DNA from 3 places in the Rahnella sp. RFA10(1/100) genome. Region 3 is predicted to be linked to each of the others. Evidence: riboswitches for the same ligand, from Rfam matches in the RefSeq annotation. Region 3 holds a riboswitch; each other region holds the start of a gene.
What was found. A riboswitch is a leader RNA that binds a small molecule or an ion and turns the genes downstream of it on or off. The one in region 3 is predicted to bind thiamine pyrophosphate.
Positions count from the first base shown of each region.

Region 1 (6,194 bases), on a different contig from region 3:
CGAGAACCGGCCGGGAATGGAAATCCTGTAGCGGTAATTCACGCAGGCTGACATTTTTTTCATCGGTGAGAATTCGCTCCGCCGCCGTGCGCTGCGCGGCCGGAATAAACGCCACTGATTCCTGTAAAGGCAGGCGCACCTTTTGCGGCCCTTGATCGGTCGCCAGCCACAATTCCACCTCCGTACCGCGCGGCGTGTCGCGCCAGTGGCGGGTCAGCACAAATCCCTGACGCGGCAGGGTGTCATTGTTGGCTGAAGCGGGACGAACAAAGGTGGAAGTAATAAGCGCCTCGAAACGGTAGAGATAAACAAATAAGAGCCTGAGACAGAGTATGGTTATTTATACAGTCTTTGTCTACGGCTCAGGTTTCTGCCAAATACGCATACAATTACCCGGTTGACTGTGATAGTTCGTGCACTGACAATTCAGCCGCTTAATGTATTTACTACAATGAGAATGCAGAAAACTTACACTTGTCTCATTTGTACGCTGCGTAATTTGCGCAGTCATCACTCAATTTTGGGAATTTATGGAAGCCTATCTACAACATCTGGTCGCTCAGTCGGTGGGCTTTGCATTAATTATTGTCGCCGTGGTGGCTTTCTTCGAGTCGCTGGCGCTGGTGGGCCTGATCCTTCCGGGTACTGTCATGATGGCGACGCTGGGGACGCTGATCGGCAGCGGTCAGGTGGGACTGTACGAAGCCTGGCTGGCTGCGGGACTGGGATGTTTCTTCGGTGACTGGGCCTCGTATTTTATTGGCCGTGGTTTCAAGGAGCCGCTGCATCGCTGGCGTTTCCTCAGGCGTTACCAGTCTTTACTGGATAAAACCGGTTACGCGCTGGATCGCCACAGTTTTGCGACAGTGATTATCGGCCGCTTCATCGGGCCAACACGTCCGCTGGTGCCGATGGTTGCCGGTATGCTGAATTTGCCGCCGTATAAATTTGCACCGCCGAATATTATCGGCTGCATCACCTGGCCACCGGTGTATTTTCTGCCAGGCATTCTGGCAGGCGTTGCCATTGATATTCCGGCCAGCCACAACAGTTCGGTATTCAAATGGATGTTGTTTGCTGCCGTGGTATTGATCTGGCTGAGTGCCTGGTTGCTGTGGCGCTGGATCCGTTCGGGGAAAAGCTCACCTGACGCGATGAATAAATGGTTGCCATTACCGCGTCTGCGCGTGGCTTGTGTACTGAGTCTTGTGGCGACAGCCGTGAGCCTGGTGATGTTGAGCAAACAGCCGATGATGCCGGTTTATGGTCATTTGCTGTGGAAAGTGATCACCCGCTGATCCCCGGTGTTATTCCTAACACTCTGGCCTGCGGTGCACTGCCGTTGGCCAGCGCCTGCGTCGGCCCGTCGTAAAAAATCCGGCCGTCAACAATCAGCAGCGTTCGCGGTGCAATCCTTGCGGCATCATCGAGATTGTGTGACACCATCAGCAGGGTAAGATTACGTTGCCCGCATACCTTATCCAGCAACGTGAGCATCTCACTGCGCAGCGCCGGATCGAGTGCGGAAAAGGGTTCATCAAGCAGTAAAACCGGCTGGCTGCGCAGCAGACAACGCGCCAGTGCCACACGCTGACGCTGGCCGCCGGACAGCTGCGACGGCAGCCGGTCCAGACATTCGGCCAGCCCGACCTGTTGCGCGATGTTTTCAAGTTCCTGCTTCTGTTGCGCGGTCAGTTTCAGCCCCGGATGTAATCCCAGCCCCATGTTCTGACGCACCGTCAGATGCGAGAACAGGTTATTTTCCTGAAACAGCATCGACACCGGACGCCTGGCCGGAGGTGTCGTGCTGTGATCTGCGCCGTTGAGCAGGATCTTTCCGCTGACCGGTGCCAGAAAACCGGCGACCAGACTCAGTAAGGTACTTTTCCCTGCGCCGCTCGGGCCAAGGATCGCCACACGTTCACCGGCATCGATGTGTAAATCGAAGCGCATCGGCAGATGTTCGTACAAATACGTCAGTTTATTCAGCGTCAGCATGGCGGCCCGGCAGTTTCTCAATCAGAGTGAATAACAGAAAGCATAGCAGCAGTAATAACAGCGCCGTCACCGCACCATCCTGGCTGCGGTAGGAGCCGATCTGCTGATACAGATAAAACGGCAGGGTGCGGAAATTCTCATTGCCGAACAAGGCAATGACACCGAAATCCCCCAGCGAAAGCACACAGGCAAACGCCAGTGCCTGCGCAAGCGGACGTTTCAGTGCGCTGAGTTCAACCCGGCGCAGCCGATACCAGCCGTGCATATCCAGCGAAAGGCACAGCAGCGTGTAACGATCTGCCACGTCGCGCATCGGGTTATCCAGCACTTTTAACGCATAAGGTACGGCCATCAGCGCATTCGTGAGGATCACCAGCGGCCAGGGGGACTGCGGTAAACCCAGGGTATCGCCGAGCAGCAGAAAAAAGCCGGTGGCCAGCACAATACCCGGCATTGCGAGGATCAGCATACCGCTCATATCCATCGCCTGTGCCCAGCTGTTTCTCTGGCGTAAACGCAGTTCGCGGCTGCTCCACAGCAGCATCATGGTCAGCAGCACACACAATAATCCGCTGCCCAGCGCGATACGTACTGATGTCCATAATGCCTGCCAGAGTGCGGGTTGCTGCAAAACACCCACGGCTGCCCGGTTTACGCCATCAGTAATCACGGCGAGTAACGGCGGCAGGATCAGCAGCAACGCGAGGCCAATCAGCACGGCATCGGCGATGCGGCGCGGCCAGGAATCGTCGGGATTACGCCAGCGCTGAGAATGCGTTTGCCCGACCGGCAACGCCTGACTGAGTTTCTGACTGAGCAATACCAGGGCCAGACAACAAAATAGCTGGATCAGCGCCAGGCTAGCCGCGCGGCTTAAATCGTAGTCGTAGCTCAGCGCCTGATAAATGGCGAGTTCAATGGTCGTCGCCTGCGGACCGCCGCCCAGGGAAAGGACGGTGGCGAAGCTGGCGAAACACAGCATAAAAATTAAGGCGGCAGCGGGGAAAATCTGCCGGCGCAACGCGGGCCATTCCACGAAGCGGAATTGCTGCCAGACATTCATGCCCAGTTGGGCGGCCAGCTGGCGCTGTTCAACAGCGATATTTTCCAGTGCCTGCACTAAAAGACGGGTCGCCAGCGGCAGATTGAAAAACACGTGCGCCAGCAAAATCCCCTGTAATCCATAGGGCGAGAAATGATAATCCATGCCCAGCCAGCCGCAAATCTGCGCCAGCCAGCCCTGCCTGCCGTAGACACTGAGAATGCCAAACACCGCCACCAAAACTGGCAATACCAGCGTCATCGCGCATAAGCGCAATAACAGCTGGCGGCCGGGAAAACGGCGACGGAACAACGTGCGGGCCAGCAAAATGGCCGGCAGCACTGAGCATAGCGCTGAAAGCAGCGCCTGCCAGAAGGTGAAGCGGATCACGTGCCAGAGATAAGGATCCTGCCAGAGGGCGGGGCCGCTCATCTGTGGCGCATGACGCCACAGAGAGCCTAAGGCCAGTGCGGCCACCAGCAACATAGCCAGCGACGCGATGACCCCCGGCCACAGCCAGCGCGGGATCAACGGCTGACGGCGTTCTGCCATGCCTGAATCCACTGGCTGCGGTGAGTGGCGACATCCTGTGCGCTGTATTGCAGGGATTTCGCTGGCACGGTCAGCTGTTTAAAGGCGTCAGGCAGCGGCGTATTCACGACCGGATACATCCAGTTGCCGGTCGGGATCACTTTCTGGAAATCTTCCGTGGTGACGAACTTCATGAACTGTTCAGCCAGTTTAGGTTGCCTGCTGTTTGCCAGCTGCCCTGCAACTTCAACCTGCATATAATGACCTTCAGTGAAGTCCGCTGCGGCGTAGTTATCTTTCTTCTCTTCAACAATATGGTATGCCGGAGAGGTGGTGTAGCTCAGTACCAGATCGCTTTCGCCTTTGAGGAATAAACCGTAAGCCTCGCTCCAGCCTTTGGTGACGGTAACGGTTTTCTTCGCCAGTTTTTGCCAGGCTAGCGGGGCTTTGTCGCCATAAACTTTTTGCATCCACAGCATCAGGCCCAGACCCGGCGTGCTGGTGCGCGGATCCTCATAAATAACTTTCCATTTCTGGTCGCTGTTAATCAGCTCATCAAGGCTTTTTGGCGGGTTCTTGAGTTTATTTTTGTCATAGACGAACGCGAAATAGCCGTAATCGTAAGGCACGAACGTGCTGTCATTCCAGCCACCCGGCACTGTCAGTGTGGCGCTGGTTTTCGGCGCTTTGGCAAATAAACCGGTTTGTTCTGCCGCCTGCAGCAGGTTGTTATCCAGACCGAGGACGACATCAGCTTTGCTGTTTTTACCTTCCATCCGCAGACGGTTCAGCAAAGATACGCCATCTTCCAGCGCCACGTATTTCAGTTCACAGCCGCATTGCGCCTCAAAGGCCTTTTTAATGGCCGGACCGGGGCCCCAGTCGGCAGAGAAAGAATCGTAGGTGTATACCGTCAGAACAGGTTTTGCAGCCAATGCAGGTGCAGAAAGTAACAGCAAGCAGGACAATAATTTTTTCAACTTTGCGCTCCAAAAAAATGAAAGGGCAAAGGATTTTGAGTGAGCATCGCGCAGTCTCAAATCCCTCCGCCGGTATCAACCGGATCAGGTTCGACGGGTCTATATCTCAGCCAAACTTGCTGCGCAGGTGTTGATCCGGCGTCGGGCAGTGCTCGAAATGCTCACGTACTTTGTGTACGCTCTGCTTTCTCCGCGCTGGCCTTCACCGGCTGAACACTTGCTCGCGGCGTTTACATCGCTGCTTTAACAAGTCGGGCACCCCGTTGAGAACGGATGTCATTCTAGTGATTAACGGCGCGATGCGATAGTCCGATTAACTGTCAGGTGGCGCAAACCAGGCGGATTTAAAGTCGAACCAGCCGAGGGTATTCATGCGCACGCCGCGCATACTGCGTTGACCCTGCAATACCAGCCAGTGATGGAACAGCGGGTGGATCTGATGGCTGACCGTCTGTTTCTGACTCCATGTCGCCATCGATAAGTTCCCTGCGTGCCACTGCGCGGCATCGTCGTTCATCTCTTCGCTGAAGCAATGCCTGGCCAGTGGCAATTCGTAGAAATGCGCGAATAATGAAAACTCCAGCGGCAGGGTGAAGTTGGCACTGCCGAGCCATACATCACTTTTAGCGTCGCCGCGGTGCCAGACTGCGTAATCCACTACCTGAGTAATCAGTTCGATACCTTCAGCCACCAGCAGCGGTTTCAGCGCATTACAAATGGCCTGATGTTCGGAGTGCTCGCCGTAAAATGTCAGTGTTATCTGCGTCAGATTTTGCGGTCTGGGCGGACGCGGCTGCGGCGCTTTATGATGCCATCGCGGCAAAAGGCCGTACGCCGGGGACCAGTAGCGCTGATAAATGGGTTCCGCATTATTCAGCAGAGCGATGGGATTGAGTAAATCGCACAACCACTGGCGTGTTTCTTCTGATTGTCCGACCGGTGAGCGCTGGTCAAAAAGCAGGAAATAGCAGCCTTCTTCAAGGCGGCTTTCCAGCTCGCTTTTGCCGGATTCATCGGCCTGAAGCTGCACGCCGGAATGCACCAGCTCTTCACTCAGTTCCGGTAGTACCCAGATATTCACTTCATCAATAAGCGCCCGGAAGCCAAAATAATCGTCAAAGGCGCGGATGCGCAGCTGCGTTTTAATATTACGTACCACGGCGTAAGGACCGGTGCCGACCGGATGGCGGGCAAAATCAGGCAGGGACTGCCATTCCTGTGGCAGGATCATGGCGTGGATATTGCCGAACAGCCATGGCAGCCAGCGATCGGGTTCATTCAGATGGATATCGATGACATTCGGCGTGGGCGTTGTGACCGACTTCAGGTTGCTGAACAACGGATGCGATTTCAGGCGCATAAAAGTAGTGATGATATCCGCCATCCCGAGTTCACGGCCGTGATGAAAATGAATGGCGGGACGCAGATAAAACCGCCAGTGTAGCGGAGAAACTTTCTGCCAGTGATGGGCTAAATCGCCTTCTGCTTCCCCATTTTCCTCATTTATGCGTGTCAGACCGCTGAAGATCTGTCTGGCAATATGGGTTTCTGAACGGCGCAACATAGTGCCGGGCAGCAGGTTAATCAGCGGACGGTAATACAACACGCGCAGGATATGTTTGCCCTGGCGAAAACTGCGTCCG
Region 1 covers NZ_SEWR01000003.1:518,185-524,378, reverse strand. The annotation lists gene ETV65_RS12905 (DNA polymerase II) at 1-238, opposite strand, end outside; gene ETV65_RS12900 (DedA family protein) at 531-1,298, shown strand; gene thiQ (thiamine ABC transporter ATP-binding protein ThiQ) at 1,288-1,998, opposite strand; gene thiP (thiamine/thiamine pyrophosphate ABC transporter permease ThiP) at 1,982-3,592, opposite strand; gene thiB (thiamine ABC transporter substrate binding subunit) at 3,568-4,551, opposite strand; TPP riboswitch at 4,595-4,824, opposite strand; gene sgrR (HTH-type transcriptional regulator SgrR) at 4,865-6,194, opposite strand, start outside.
Region 1: it holds a riboswitch for thiamine pyrophosphate, as region 3 does, so the genes downstream of both, thiB (thiamine ABC transporter substrate binding subunit) here and thiM (hydroxyethylthiazole kinase) in region 3, are expected to answer to the same signal.

Region 2 (6,194 bases), on a different contig from region 3:
CTGCTGCCACCTTCTACCATATACGTCGCCAGCGTCCACGGGCTGCCGGAGAAACCGATAAGCGGCACTTCACCTTTCAGGTTCTTACGGATAGTACGCACGGCGTTCATGACATACCCAAGCTCCATTTCAGGATCCGGAACCGGCAGTTTTTCGACATCGGCACGGTTCGTTAATGGCGAAGAAAAACGCGGCCCTTCACCGGCTTCAAAATACAGCCCAAGCCCCATCGCATCAGGAATGGTCAGGATGTCGGAGAATAGGATCGCCGCATCCAGCGGATAGCGACGAAGCGGCTGCAAAGTCACTTCACAGGCCAGCTCGGCATTCTTGCACAGCGACATAAAATCACCGGCTTCAGCGCGGGTTTCTTTGTACTCCGGCAAATAACGGCCTGCCTGACGCATCATCCAGACCGGTGTAATGTCCACTGGCTGACGTAACAAAGCACGCAGGTAACGGTCGTTTTTCAACTCATTCATTCTTGCTCTTTCCTTCAGTATTCGGGCCGCCCGATAATCGTCTCACAGCATTCTATCACGTAAAACCGCCTCTACTCTTCGTGTTCAGCACGACAAAGAGCAACGGTGTCTTCAATCAGACGGCGCGCGATCGTCCCTGGCGGTGGCAACTGCGGTAATGCATCAAAGCGATACCAGTTCGCGTTAAGCAACTCTTTCGGGTCATGCTGAATGTCGCCACTGTCGTAATCCGCCATAAATGCCATCATCAGCGAATTGGGGAACGGCCAGGGCTGAGAACTGACATAACGGACGTTTTTCACACGAATATTACTTTCTTCCAGGACTTCGCGTGCCACGGTTTCCTCCAGGGTTTCTCCGACTTCAACAAAACCCGCCAGAACCGTGTGAATGCCATTACGATGCCGGACATGCTGTGCCAGCAAAATCTCATCCCCCTTACGGATGGCGACAATAATGCAGGGTGCAATCTGCGGATAATAGCGTTCGCGGCAGTGCCCGCAGAGTGCAGCCCACTCGGTTTTGCTGACATGCATTGCATGCCCGCAGTAGCCGCAGAACTGATGAGATCGATAAAATTCAGACAGCTGTACACCGCGCCCGACCAGCTGGAATAATCCACGATCCTGATCCAGCAACTGACGGGCGGAAAACATATGGTTTGGCATCGCCTGACGAATCAGCCAGACAGGTTCACCCTGCCATTCGCCGATCTGTCGCGCCGTTTTACCGGTCAGAGAAAATTGTGTGGCGCTGCCAAATGGCAGTTCGCCCTCAGGCAGCCATAGCTTGCCGTCCTGGCTGATGACCCACCAGCCATTGTGTTGCTCGGTAATCTGTAATTCCATAATTGTTGTTGCATAACCTCATCGGGACTGACAATCTGAGGGGGATATTCACCTGTTAGTAACTTTTAGTTACGTCTTTATCGCTCACGGAGTCAACCATGCTAAATCGTCTGGAAAGACTGACCCAACGCGTTGGTGGCAATAATGCGTTAGTGGATCAATGGCTGCACGCACGCAAAGAGCTGCTGGTTTCGTACTGCACGTTGGTCGGCCTCAAGCCCAATAAAGAAAAACATACCCCTCTCAATGAAAAAGCGCTGGATAACTTTTGCCATAACCTGGTGGACTATCTGTCTGCCGGTCATTTCCATCTGTATCAGCGGATCATTGATGAAGTTGAAGGTGCGAATAGCCCGATAAAATTGCAGGCTGCAAAAATCTATCCTGCACTGGAACTGAATACTGAAACTATCATGGCTTTCCATGATAGTTACACTGAAAATGATATTGATGATGACAATGCTTTCGCATTTCATTATGCATTATCCGATATAGGTGAAGCGTTAGATGCGCGTTTTCAGCTGGAAGATCAATTAATTATTCTCGCTTTTGATCGCAGCAGTCAGGCAGTAAAGCCACCTGAAAATGAAGAACATCTCGCCAGACCGGTTTAAGACTTTGCCCTACTAAAATCCGGCTAAGATTTGTGATTTTAGTAATAGTTTTAGTTGTAGTTTCAAAAAACGCCTCCTATATTGAGGCTTCTTGTCGGAGTGCCTAGCGCATAATTTTCTCGCGAAGATTACGCCAGGCTGAGACCGTTAATTCGGGATCCGCGGAACCTGATCGGGTTAGTACCCGCGAAGGGAACAAGAGTAATGTTATGCGTTCAGCGTAATCTGGCATCTGCCTGCATCAGGCCGCCTGCGCTCCATCGCCCATTTTTACTCCTGCCGTAAACCTCCAGACAAGCAATTTTCCATCACGTTTTTGCCACGTTTTTACTACGCAAAACAACACAAGGAATTTGCTATGTCGAGTACTCAAAAAACTGTTGTTTCTACAAAGACACCTTCAAACCGCCGTGAACAACGGGCGCAGGCGCAGTCGTTTATCGACAGTCTGCAGGGTGAAGCTTTTCCCAATTCCCGCCGTATTTATCTTGAAACTGACCGCCATGATATCCGCGTACCGATGCGTGAAATCCAGCTCAGCCCGACGCTGGTCGGCGGCGGCAAAGACAATCCACAATTCGAAGAAAATGAAGCGATTCCTGTTTATGATACCGCCGGGCCTTACGGCGATCCGTCGGCAGTTATCGACGTGCATACCGGCCTGGAAAAATTACGCGCCCGCTGGATAAACGCGCGGGCGGACACGGAGGAACTCCCGCAGGTCAGTTCCGGTTTTACCCAGCAGCGACTGGCGGATGAAGGGCTGGACCACCTCCGCTTCGAACACCTGCCCCGCCCGCGCAAAGCCATTGCGGGTAAAAATGTCACACAACTGCATTACGCCCGCAAAGGCATCATCACGCCTGAGATGGAATTTATCGCCGTTCGCGAAAATATGGGGCGTGAACGGATCCGCGGTGACGTTCTGCGTCAGCAACATCCCGGCGAAAGCTTTGGTGCGCATCTGCCCGCCAATATCACCGCAGAGTTTGTAAGACAGGAAGTCGCTGCCGGTCGCGCGATTATTCCCGCCAATATTAACCATCCTGAATCAGAGCCGATGATCATCGGACGCAATTTCCTGGTGAAAGTGAACGCCAACATCGGCAACTCGGCGGTGACGTCTTCTATCGAAGAAGAAGTCGAGAAACTGGTATGGTCGACACGCTGGGGCGCGGATACCGTGATGGATCTCTCCACCGGCCGTTATATACATGAAACCCGTGAGTGGATCCTGCGTAACAGTCCGGTACCTATTGGTACCGTGCCGATTTATCAGGCACTGGAAAAAGTCAACGGCGTGGCCGAAGACCTGAACTGGGAAATGTTTCGCGATACGTTGCTGGAACAGGCCGAACAAGGTGTCGATTACTTCACCATACACGCTGGGGTATTGCTGCGTTACGTGCCGATGACCGCCAAACGCCTGACCGGGATTGTGTCCCGCGGCGGTTCGATCATGGCGAAATGGTGCCTTTCACATCATCAAGAAAGTTTCCTGTATGAGCATTTCCGCGAAATTTGCGAAATCTGTGCCGCCTATGATGTCTCGCTGTCACTGGGCGACGGCCTGCGGCCTGGCTCCATTCAGGATGCCAACGACGAAGCGCAATTTGCCGAATTACGTACATTAGGTGAACTGACCAAAATCGCCTGGGAATATGATGTTCAGGTCATGATCGAAGGACCGGGACATGTGCCGATGCAGATGATCCGCCGCAATATGACCGAAGAACTCGAACATTGCCACGAAGCGCCCTTCTATACCCTCGGCCCGCTGACTACCGATATCGCGCCGGGTTATGACCATTTCACGTCCGGTATTGGTGCCGCAATGATTGGCTGGTTCGGTTGCGCCATGCTCTGTTATGTCACGCCAAAAGAGCATCTCGGCCTGCCTAACAAAGAAGACGTTAAGCAGGGTCTCATCACCTACAAAATCGCAGCACATGCCGCCGATTTAGCGAAAGGACATCCCGGCGCCCAAATCCGTGACAACGCTATGTCAAAAGCACGGTTCGAATTCCGCTGGGAAGACCAGTTTAATCTGGCTCTCGATCCGGCAACGGCTCGTGCCTATCACGATGAAACGCTGCCTCAGGAATCCGGCAAAGTGGCACACTTTTGCTCAATGTGCGGTCCGAAATTCTGCTCCATGAAAATCACTCAGGAAGTGCGCGATTATGCCGCCGCACTGGAAGCCAAAGCCCAGCCGGTTGAAGTTATTGAATCCGGTATGGCACAGATGTCTGCCGAATTCCGTTCACGCGGCAGCGAGCTTTATCATCCGGCCGACAATCTCAGCACGGAGAACAACCAATGAATCAGTCCGCTCAACCCTTTCCTGCCGTTCCGTTCCACCTTGGTTTATATCCGGTCGTGGATACCGTGGAATGGATTGCCCGCCTGCTGGATGCGGGCGTTAAAACGTTGCAATTACGTGTGAAAGATTTGTCTGATGAGGACGTCGAGCCAGCAATTATTGATGCAATTGCGCTGGGCAAAAAATATCAGGCACGGTTATTTATCAATGATTACTGGCGCCTGGCGATAAAGCATCAGGCTTATGGTGTGCATTTAGGTCAGGAAGATCTGGATACTGCCGATCTTGAGGCAATCCGTCAGGCTGGTTTACGGCTGGGCGTATCCACACATGATGATACTGAAATGGCACGCGCTGTCGCCGTGAAACCTTCTTACATCGCCCTCGGTCATATCTTCCCGACGCAGACCAAAGATATGCCGTCGGCGCCACAAGGACTGAAAGAACTCGCCCGACACATCAGGCAACTCAACGGCAGCTTCCCGACGGTGGCCATCGGCGGGATCAGCATTGAACGTGCTCCGTCGGTTCTCGATTGCGGCGTCGGCAGCATCGCCGTCGTCAGCGCCATTACGCAGGCAGCAGACTGGCGGGCAGCCACCGCAGAATTACTGGCTTTATGCGCCAGTAAGGTGCCGGAAGATGCTTAACGATGCGGCTTTTATGCGCTACAGCCGTCAGCTGATGCTGGAGGAGTTCGGTCCGCAGGCACAGGAAAAGCTACAGGCGGCGAAAGTCCTGATTGTCGGGCTAGGCGGACTGGGATCGCCGGCAGCCTTATATCTGGCAGCGGCAGGCGTAGGTACGCTGGTTCTGGCCGATGACGATCAATTACACATCACCAATCTTCAACGACAGATACTCTACCGCACCGCAGATCTCGATCAGCCCAAAGCGGTTCTGGCAAAACGTGAATTACTGCGTCTGAATCCGCTTTGCAAAGCCGTGGCCATCACGGAGCGTCTGACAGGCGAAGCGTTGATCCGTGCCGTGTCAGACACCGATATCGTTTTAGATTGCAGCGATAACATGGAAACCCGGCACGCGGTTAATAAAGCCTGCGTAGAGGCTGAAAAAACCTTGATCAGCGGTAGCGCCGTCGGATTCAGCGGACAGCTTCTGGTGCTAGAAGCGCCTTATGTACACGGTTGTTACGCCTGTTTGTATCCGGATCAGGAAACCGTACAGCGCAATTGCCGAACATCAGGTGTGCTCGGCCCGGTCGTTGGCACCATCGGTACATTGCAGGCGCTGGAAGCACTAAAAATCCTGGCGGGACTGCCTTCCGTACTGAGCGGAAAGTTACGTCTGTTCGACGGTAAAACGCAAAACTGGCGTTCACTGCAACTCACACGTTCATCAGCCTGTGCCATCTGCGGAGGCCACGCATGAACATTCTGGTCAATGAAGTACCACACCAATTCAGTCAACCGCTCACCTTGTTGAACCTGCTCAGTTTACTGGCATTAAATCCTGCAGGCAGCGCACTGGCGGTTAATCAGGTCATTATTCCCCGCGATAACTGGCCTGCTCATTTACTGGAAGACGGTGACGAGATCCTGCTCTTTCAGGCGATAGCCGGAGGCTGATATGTTAAAAATTGCTGATACCACCTTTACGTCACACCTTTTTACCGGAACGGGAAAATTCGCCAGCCCGGCGTTAATGCAACAGGCACTGGAAGCATCCGGCACTCAACTGGTGACCATGGCGATGAAACGTGTTGATCTGCGTCGCGGAGGGGATGACATTTTGTTTCCTTTGCAGCAGCTCGGGGTCCGTTTGTTGCCTAACACATCCGGTGCTAAAACAGCTGAGGAGGCCGTATTTGCCGCACAACTGGCAAGAGAAGCACTGGCAACAAACTGGGTGAAGCTTGAAATTCACCCAGACGTAAAATACCTGCTGCCCGATGCCATAGAAACGT
Region 2 covers NZ_SEWR01000016.1:6,673-12,866, forward strand. The annotation lists gene hemE (uroporphyrinogen decarboxylase) at 1-482, opposite strand, end outside; gene nudC (NAD(+) diphosphatase) at 554-1,330, opposite strand; gene rsd (sigma D regulator) at 1,429-1,944, shown strand; TPP riboswitch at 2,030-2,156, shown strand; gene thiC (phosphomethylpyrimidine synthase ThiC) at 2,303-4,267, shown strand; gene thiE (thiamine phosphate synthase) at 4,264-4,917, shown strand; gene ETV65_RS24555 (HesA/MoeB/ThiF family protein) at 4,910-5,659, shown strand; gene thiS (sulfur carrier protein ThiS) at 5,656-5,856, shown strand; gene ETV65_RS24565 (thiazole synthase) at 5,858-6,194, shown strand, end outside.
Region 2: it holds a riboswitch for thiamine pyrophosphate, as region 3 does, so the genes downstream of both, thiC (phosphomethylpyrimidine synthase ThiC) here and thiM (hydroxyethylthiazole kinase) in region 3, are expected to answer to the same signal.

Region 3 (6,194 bases):
CCGCTTTCTGACACTCAGCAAAGTGTCACCGCCGGAAAATCTGATTGCACAGCATTATGCGATTTTTGACGGACTGCAAGCGCATGACCCGGACGCCGCAGAAAAAGCCATCCGTATTCATTTGCAGGAAATGATTTCCACCATTACGCCCATTGCCGAACAAAACAGTGACTGGTTTGATGCCGAGTAAGTAAAGGGAGGAAGTACAACACAAGCAGTTTGCGACGGCGTTCAAATTTTGCGGGTTAGCCCTGAAATCTGTATGACAACTTGGTGTAAGCTGTAAACCACACCAATATCGTGGATACTTTTATGCCAGCCGCTGCCACCCTGAAAAAAAGCTACTACAGTGCCGATCAGTCACTCTCCCTCTCCCAACTCGATAACGAGAAAATCAGTCAGATCGTCCGGGATCTGGACGTGGCAGAAAGCGAAAAAGAACATTACGTCACGGGCTGGATGGGCCAGAACAGCGTGGTCCTGGTGAGGAATTATCAGGACAAACGGGGCACGTCCAGCGGCCTGGTGATGTCGCGTGGCAATCGTTACAAACTCACCGTTCAGGCCATCACTTTCCGTATCCCCAAAGTGCTGCTGTGGGTCACGTTCCGCCGTAAGCCCCGCACCATGACCGTGATTGCCTATAACAAGCTGGGCGAACAGGCGACCGGCCTGCAACAGTTCATGCATGTGCAGGATCCTGAACTCAGGGAGAAGCTGGAGCAGGACTGGCGTGAACTGAACGATTATCTCGGCATGGCCTGCTGGCAGATGGATAACAACCGCCCGCAATGGCGCCAGTTGCACGGCGAAATCACGTCGCAATCCCTCGTTTCGCTGGCTGAATCGCCATGGTTCAGCGGTAAAAAACTGCAAAAAGATGGCGAACTGGAAGGGTTGTGGTTGCACGGGCAGTTTATTGGCCGACGCAGCGGCGAACAGGCGGCATTGCTGCTGTCATGGAAAGACGAAGAGAACGACGATATTGCCAGCTATCTGTTTGAACGGATGTCAGCGGACAAAATTCGCGTGATGCTGCGCCCGCGTAAAGAAGAAAAATTCTATCCGCTGAACCCGTTTGATGCCGTGCATTTGCAACAGGCACTGACGAAATTCCGTCAGGCTGAACAGGCGCTGAGTGAAACCCTGCGCCTCGCATAATCTGTGGTTACCACCAGCGGTGGAAATGATGTACCGGCCCGATGCCGTGACCGACGTCAAGTGAATCGGCCTGCATCAGCGCCTGCTGTAAATAGTCTTTGGCTTCACGCACAGCACCGGCCCAGTGTTGATGACGCGGACGTAAAGCGGCCAGCGCGGCCGACAGCGTACAACCTGTGCCGTGAGTATGTCGGGTATTCACGCGCGGCGCAGTAAACCGCTCGCGGGAACCCGGTGTAAACAGCCAGTCAGGGCTTTCCTCATCGCTCAGATGCCCCCCTTTCATCAGCACTGCGCCACATCCCATCGCCAGCAGTGCTTCTCCCTGCTCACGCATTTCGGTTTCGTTCACTGCGACCGCACATTCCAGTAACGCCGCCGCTTCCGGCAGGTTTGGCGTAATCATCGAAGCCTGCGGGATCAGCAAACGGCGCACCGCATCAACGGCTTCCGGCAGCAGCAAAGGATCGCCACTTTTCGCCAGCATCACGGTATCCAGCACCACAAACGGTGGCTGATAATGCCGGATCCGCTCCGCCACCGCTTCCACAATCTGGCTGTTTGCCAGCATGCCAATTTTGGTACTGTCGATCCGCACATCGCTCAGTACGGAATCAAGCTGTGCTGAAACAAACCCTGGCTCAATGTTATAGACCGACTGCACACCACGGGTATTTTGGGCTACCAGCGCGGTGATCACACTGGTACCGTACGCGCCAAGCGCCGAAAAGGTTTTTAAATCCGCCTGGATCCCTGCCCCGCCACTCGGATCAGTGCCTGCAATCGTCAGTGCATTAATACGTTTCATTATCTGCCTCGCCGTTCAGCCATTCTTCGCCCATTAAATACAGATTATCGAGGAATTCAGGCGTGAAACTGCCCGGCCCTTTCACGGCCATACAGGCGCGTTCGCCCGCGCAGGACATCACCCGACAGGCGGCGGCCACGTTATCCAGACGATCGCCCGGCAAAGCCGCAAAGGCGGCTACTACTGCGGATAGTGCGCATCCTGTTCCCACCACTCGGGTCATCATCGGGTGCCCGCCAGCCACAGCCCAACTGCGCTGGCCGTCGGTGACATAATCGGTTTCACCGGTGACAGCCACGACTGCGCCGGTCTCACGCGCCAGTTGCTGTGCGGCAGGTAAAGCAGAAAAGGAATCATCGCCGCTGTCAACGCCGCGCCCGGACGCACTGACGCCGCTGAGGGCCAGGATTTCGGAGGCATTGCCGCGGATTGCTGCGGGTTTAAGTGTGATGAGTTCACGACAGAATTCTGTACGCCAGTTCAGGCCGCCGACGGCAACCGGATCCAGTACCCAGGGCTTTCCGGCCTGACTGCCTGCCTGAATGGCCGCCAGCATTGCCTGCGCATGGGGATGTGTCAGCGTACCGACATTGACCAGCAGGGCATCGGCGATGGCACTAAATTGTGCCGCTTCGGCGGGATCAACCACCATCGCAGGAGATGCGCCCAGCGCCAGCAGGACGTTGGCGGTAAAAGATTGCACCACGTCATTGGTCAGGCAGTGAACCAGCGGCGCTGCAAAGCGAAGTTGTTTCAGAGAAGTGGCGGCTAAAGCGCCGGGAATGTAGGTAGGTCGGGTATTCATAAGTCTCCCTACCGGCGCTCAAGAAGGCGGTATCAGGAGAGATACCTGACTTCCCTACGCTGGCATAATCCAGATCAGGTAATACGGGTAAAATCTCAGCCCTGCTTTGCAGCGGGCACCCCGAGTCAAGGGAGCATTATTGGCGGCGGAGGTCAGAAGATCAATCAGCAAATGCGTTAAAAAACCAATCAGTGAAGCTTATTGAACTCATTCCGCTTCACTGGCAGTATCTGGGCACAGACCTGAATAACATACGTTGATGAAAAACTTCCTCAGGAGTCAATGCTTGCCCTCAACAATGACTGTACGCCCTTATCAAGAAGCCGACCGCCCGTTTTTACGTACGCTCTATCTGGCCTCGCGCAAGCACACCTGGACATGGCTGGAAGACGATTTTCAGCTGGAAGATTTTGACCGGGCAGTGCTCGGCGAGACAATACTGGTCGCAGAACGTGACGGACATTTACTGGGATTCGCCTCAATTTTCACTCAGGAAAATTTTTTGCATAACCTGTTTGTTGATCCGCAGTATCAGGGAACCGGTGCAGGTTCGGCATTGCTTCACGCTGCTGAAGAAACCTTTACCCGTCAGGGATCGCTGAAATGTTTAGCCAAGAGTAAAAATGCCGTCGCTTTTTATCTGTCAAAAGGCTGGACCATCATCTCTGCGGGGGACAGCCCAAAAGGTGAATACTATTTATTTCATTCACCAAAGAAATAATTGAGAAGAAAATGATTATCCCGAAAAACCTTATTTTCGTGGTTCTGACGAATATCATTTTTTCTTTGTCGTTAAGAGGTTAAATTCCGCAGCAGTGCTATACATACGATGGCTTCCTTAAAAATTTCGAGGGTATGAATGAAAACAATGAAACTGATGCAGATTGCTGCAGTGACCGGTGCGCTGTTCCTGGCCGGTTGTACCAGCCATATTACCCAGACAGAAAAATACTCCGGTTTTTTAGGTGATTATTCCGGTCTGAAGGAAGTCAAAACTGCATCAGGTAATCCGGTGCTGCGCTGGATAGATCCTGCTTTCAAAAAAGCCAATTATTCTTATATCAAATACGAACCGATTAAATTCTATCCGGAACCTCAGCCAACGGAACAAATCGACAAAGCTACCTTGCAGGGGGTGCTGGATTACGCCAACAGCCGCATGAAACCGGCACTGGCAGAGCGCATGCCACTGACAGATCACGCAGGGCCGCGCACACTGATTTTCAAAGGTGCGATCACCGGTGTGAACACCTCGGCAGAGGGTTTGCAGTTCTATGAAGTCATCCCGGTCGCGCTGGTTATTGCGGGTACTGAAACCGCCACAGGCCATCGTACGCGTGATACTGAAGTTTACTTTGAAGGTGAGCTGATCGATGCCAGCACCGGCAAACCGGTGATTAAAGTCGTGCGTAAAGGCTTCGGTAAGCAGGTTGCCAACGATACTCAGAAAGTCACTGCTAACGATTTAAAAGTTGTAGTAGACAGCCTGGCGAACGATACCAAGCTGTTCAAAGAATAACTCCCGAAACAGCATAACAATGAGGGCAGCCAGAGGGCTGCCTTTTTTGTTTACCGGGAATGATAAACCTTCAGACTGAATCAGCGATAAATTCCCGTAACCACTGATGTGCCGGGTCACGGTGCGCACGTTCATGCCACACCATAAACATGTCAAAACCCGGTACATCAAGCGGGGCTTCGGTTATCTGCAAAGCAGGATTTCCCCGCACTAAACGTTCGGGCAACATCGCCACCAGATCCGTGGTCATCAGCACCTGAAGCACAAACAGGAAATGCGGTACTGACAAGACCACACGCCGCGTTAAACCCGCCGCCGCCAGCGCGGTGTCGGTATACCCATAAAATCCGCCGCCGTCGGGTGAAACCATCACATGCTCCAGCCCGCAGAACTCTGTCAGCGTCACCGGCCCGTTGACGGACGGATGCCCTTTCCGGCTGACCAGCACATAGCGCTCGGCAAACAGGAATCTGCTGTGCAGCCCGTTTATTACCGCATCAGAGGTATGAAACGCCAGGTCCAGTTCACCCTGCTCCATTTTGCGGATAATCCGCGCAGGTGATGTTTCAAAAATAGACAGCCGCGCGGAAGGTGCGGCCATACGCAATGCCCGTAAGGCCGGTAAAACGATAGTGGATTCGCCGTAATCCGCGGCACCCAGAGTCCAGGTAGGGTTCGCCTTTGACGGGTCAAAAACCTCTCCGGCAATGATCGCATTTTCCAGCGCGGCAAGGGCCTGCCGCAGCGGTTCCCGCAATTCGTCCGCACGCGCCGTCGGACGCATTCCCCGCGGCCCCGGCAGCAGCAACGGATCATCAAAAAATTCACGCAACTTAGCGAGCTGAACGCTGACCGAAGGTTGCGAAAGGTTACGGCGCTGCGCAGTTCGCGTGACATTTTGTTCAGCCAGCAAAACATCCAGCGTCAGCAACAAATTGAGATCCAGACGACCGAAATTACTCATCGCTATACCTGCTATATGATCAATTCATTTCAACTATACCTGACGACAACCTACTCTGCCTTTATCCCATTAACGGAGGTTTCGTCATGAATGTATTGATCGTCTATGCTCACCCTGAATCACACTCGCTGAACGGCTCGCTGAAAGATTTTGCGGTCAGCCATTTGCAGGCCGCCGGGCACAATGTGCAGATTTCGGATTTGTATGCCATGCAATGGAAAGCCGTGCTGGATGCAGGAGATAACACCGAACCGTCGCCGGGGCCTTTTCACCCTTCGCAGGATTCTCAGCGCGCTTACAAAAATGGCACGCAAAGCGATGACATCGCCGCCGAGCAGGAAAAATTACAATGGGCGGATACCGTGATTTTCCAGTTCCCGCTGTGGTGGTTTTCAATGCCTGCCATTATGAAAGGCTGGGTTGAACGTGTTTATGCTTATGGATTTGCCTATGGTGTTGGTGAGCATTCCGACACGCACTGGGGCGACCGTTACGGGGAAGGCAAAATGGCCGGAAAACGCGCCATGCTGATGGTCACCACCGGCGGCTGGGAACCCCATTACAGCGCGCGTGGGATTAACGGCCCGATCGACGACCTGTTGTTCCCGATCCACCATGGCATCCTGCATTATCCGGGCTTTACCGTGCTGCCGCCACTGGTGTTCTACCGCACCGGACGCATGGATGAGACCCGCTACGCGCAAATTTGCGGGGAGATGGCTCACCGGCTGGATACAGTTGAAAGCACCACGCCAATTTCATTTCGCCAGCAGAATGGCGGCGATTACGCTATACCGTCACTGATATTGAAACCGGACATTGCGCCGGGGAAAAGCGGGTTTGCGGCGCATCTGAAATAATCCCCTGAGAGCATGCCAGGCATAAAAAAACGCCAGTGGATCTTGCGATCGCACTGGCGTTTTTACGGGCGTTCAGC
Region 3 covers NZ_SEWR01000002.1:8,437-14,630, reverse strand. The annotation lists gene ETV65_RS06805 (GntR family transcriptional regulator) at 1-190, shown strand, start outside; gene ETV65_RS06800 (hypothetical protein) at 313-1,161, shown strand; gene thiD (bifunctional hydroxymethylpyrimidine kinase/phosphomethylpyrimidine kinase) at 1,169-1,969, opposite strand; gene thiM (hydroxyethylthiazole kinase) at 1,956-2,774, opposite strand; TPP riboswitch at 2,809-2,907, opposite strand; gene ETV65_RS06785 (GNAT family N-acetyltransferase) at 3,061-3,495, shown strand; gene ETV65_RS06780 (DUF3313 domain-containing protein) at 3,634-4,293, shown strand; gene ETV65_RS06775 (LysR family transcriptional regulator) at 4,364-5,257, opposite strand; gene ETV65_RS06770 (NAD(P)H-dependent oxidoreductase) at 5,344-6,117, shown strand.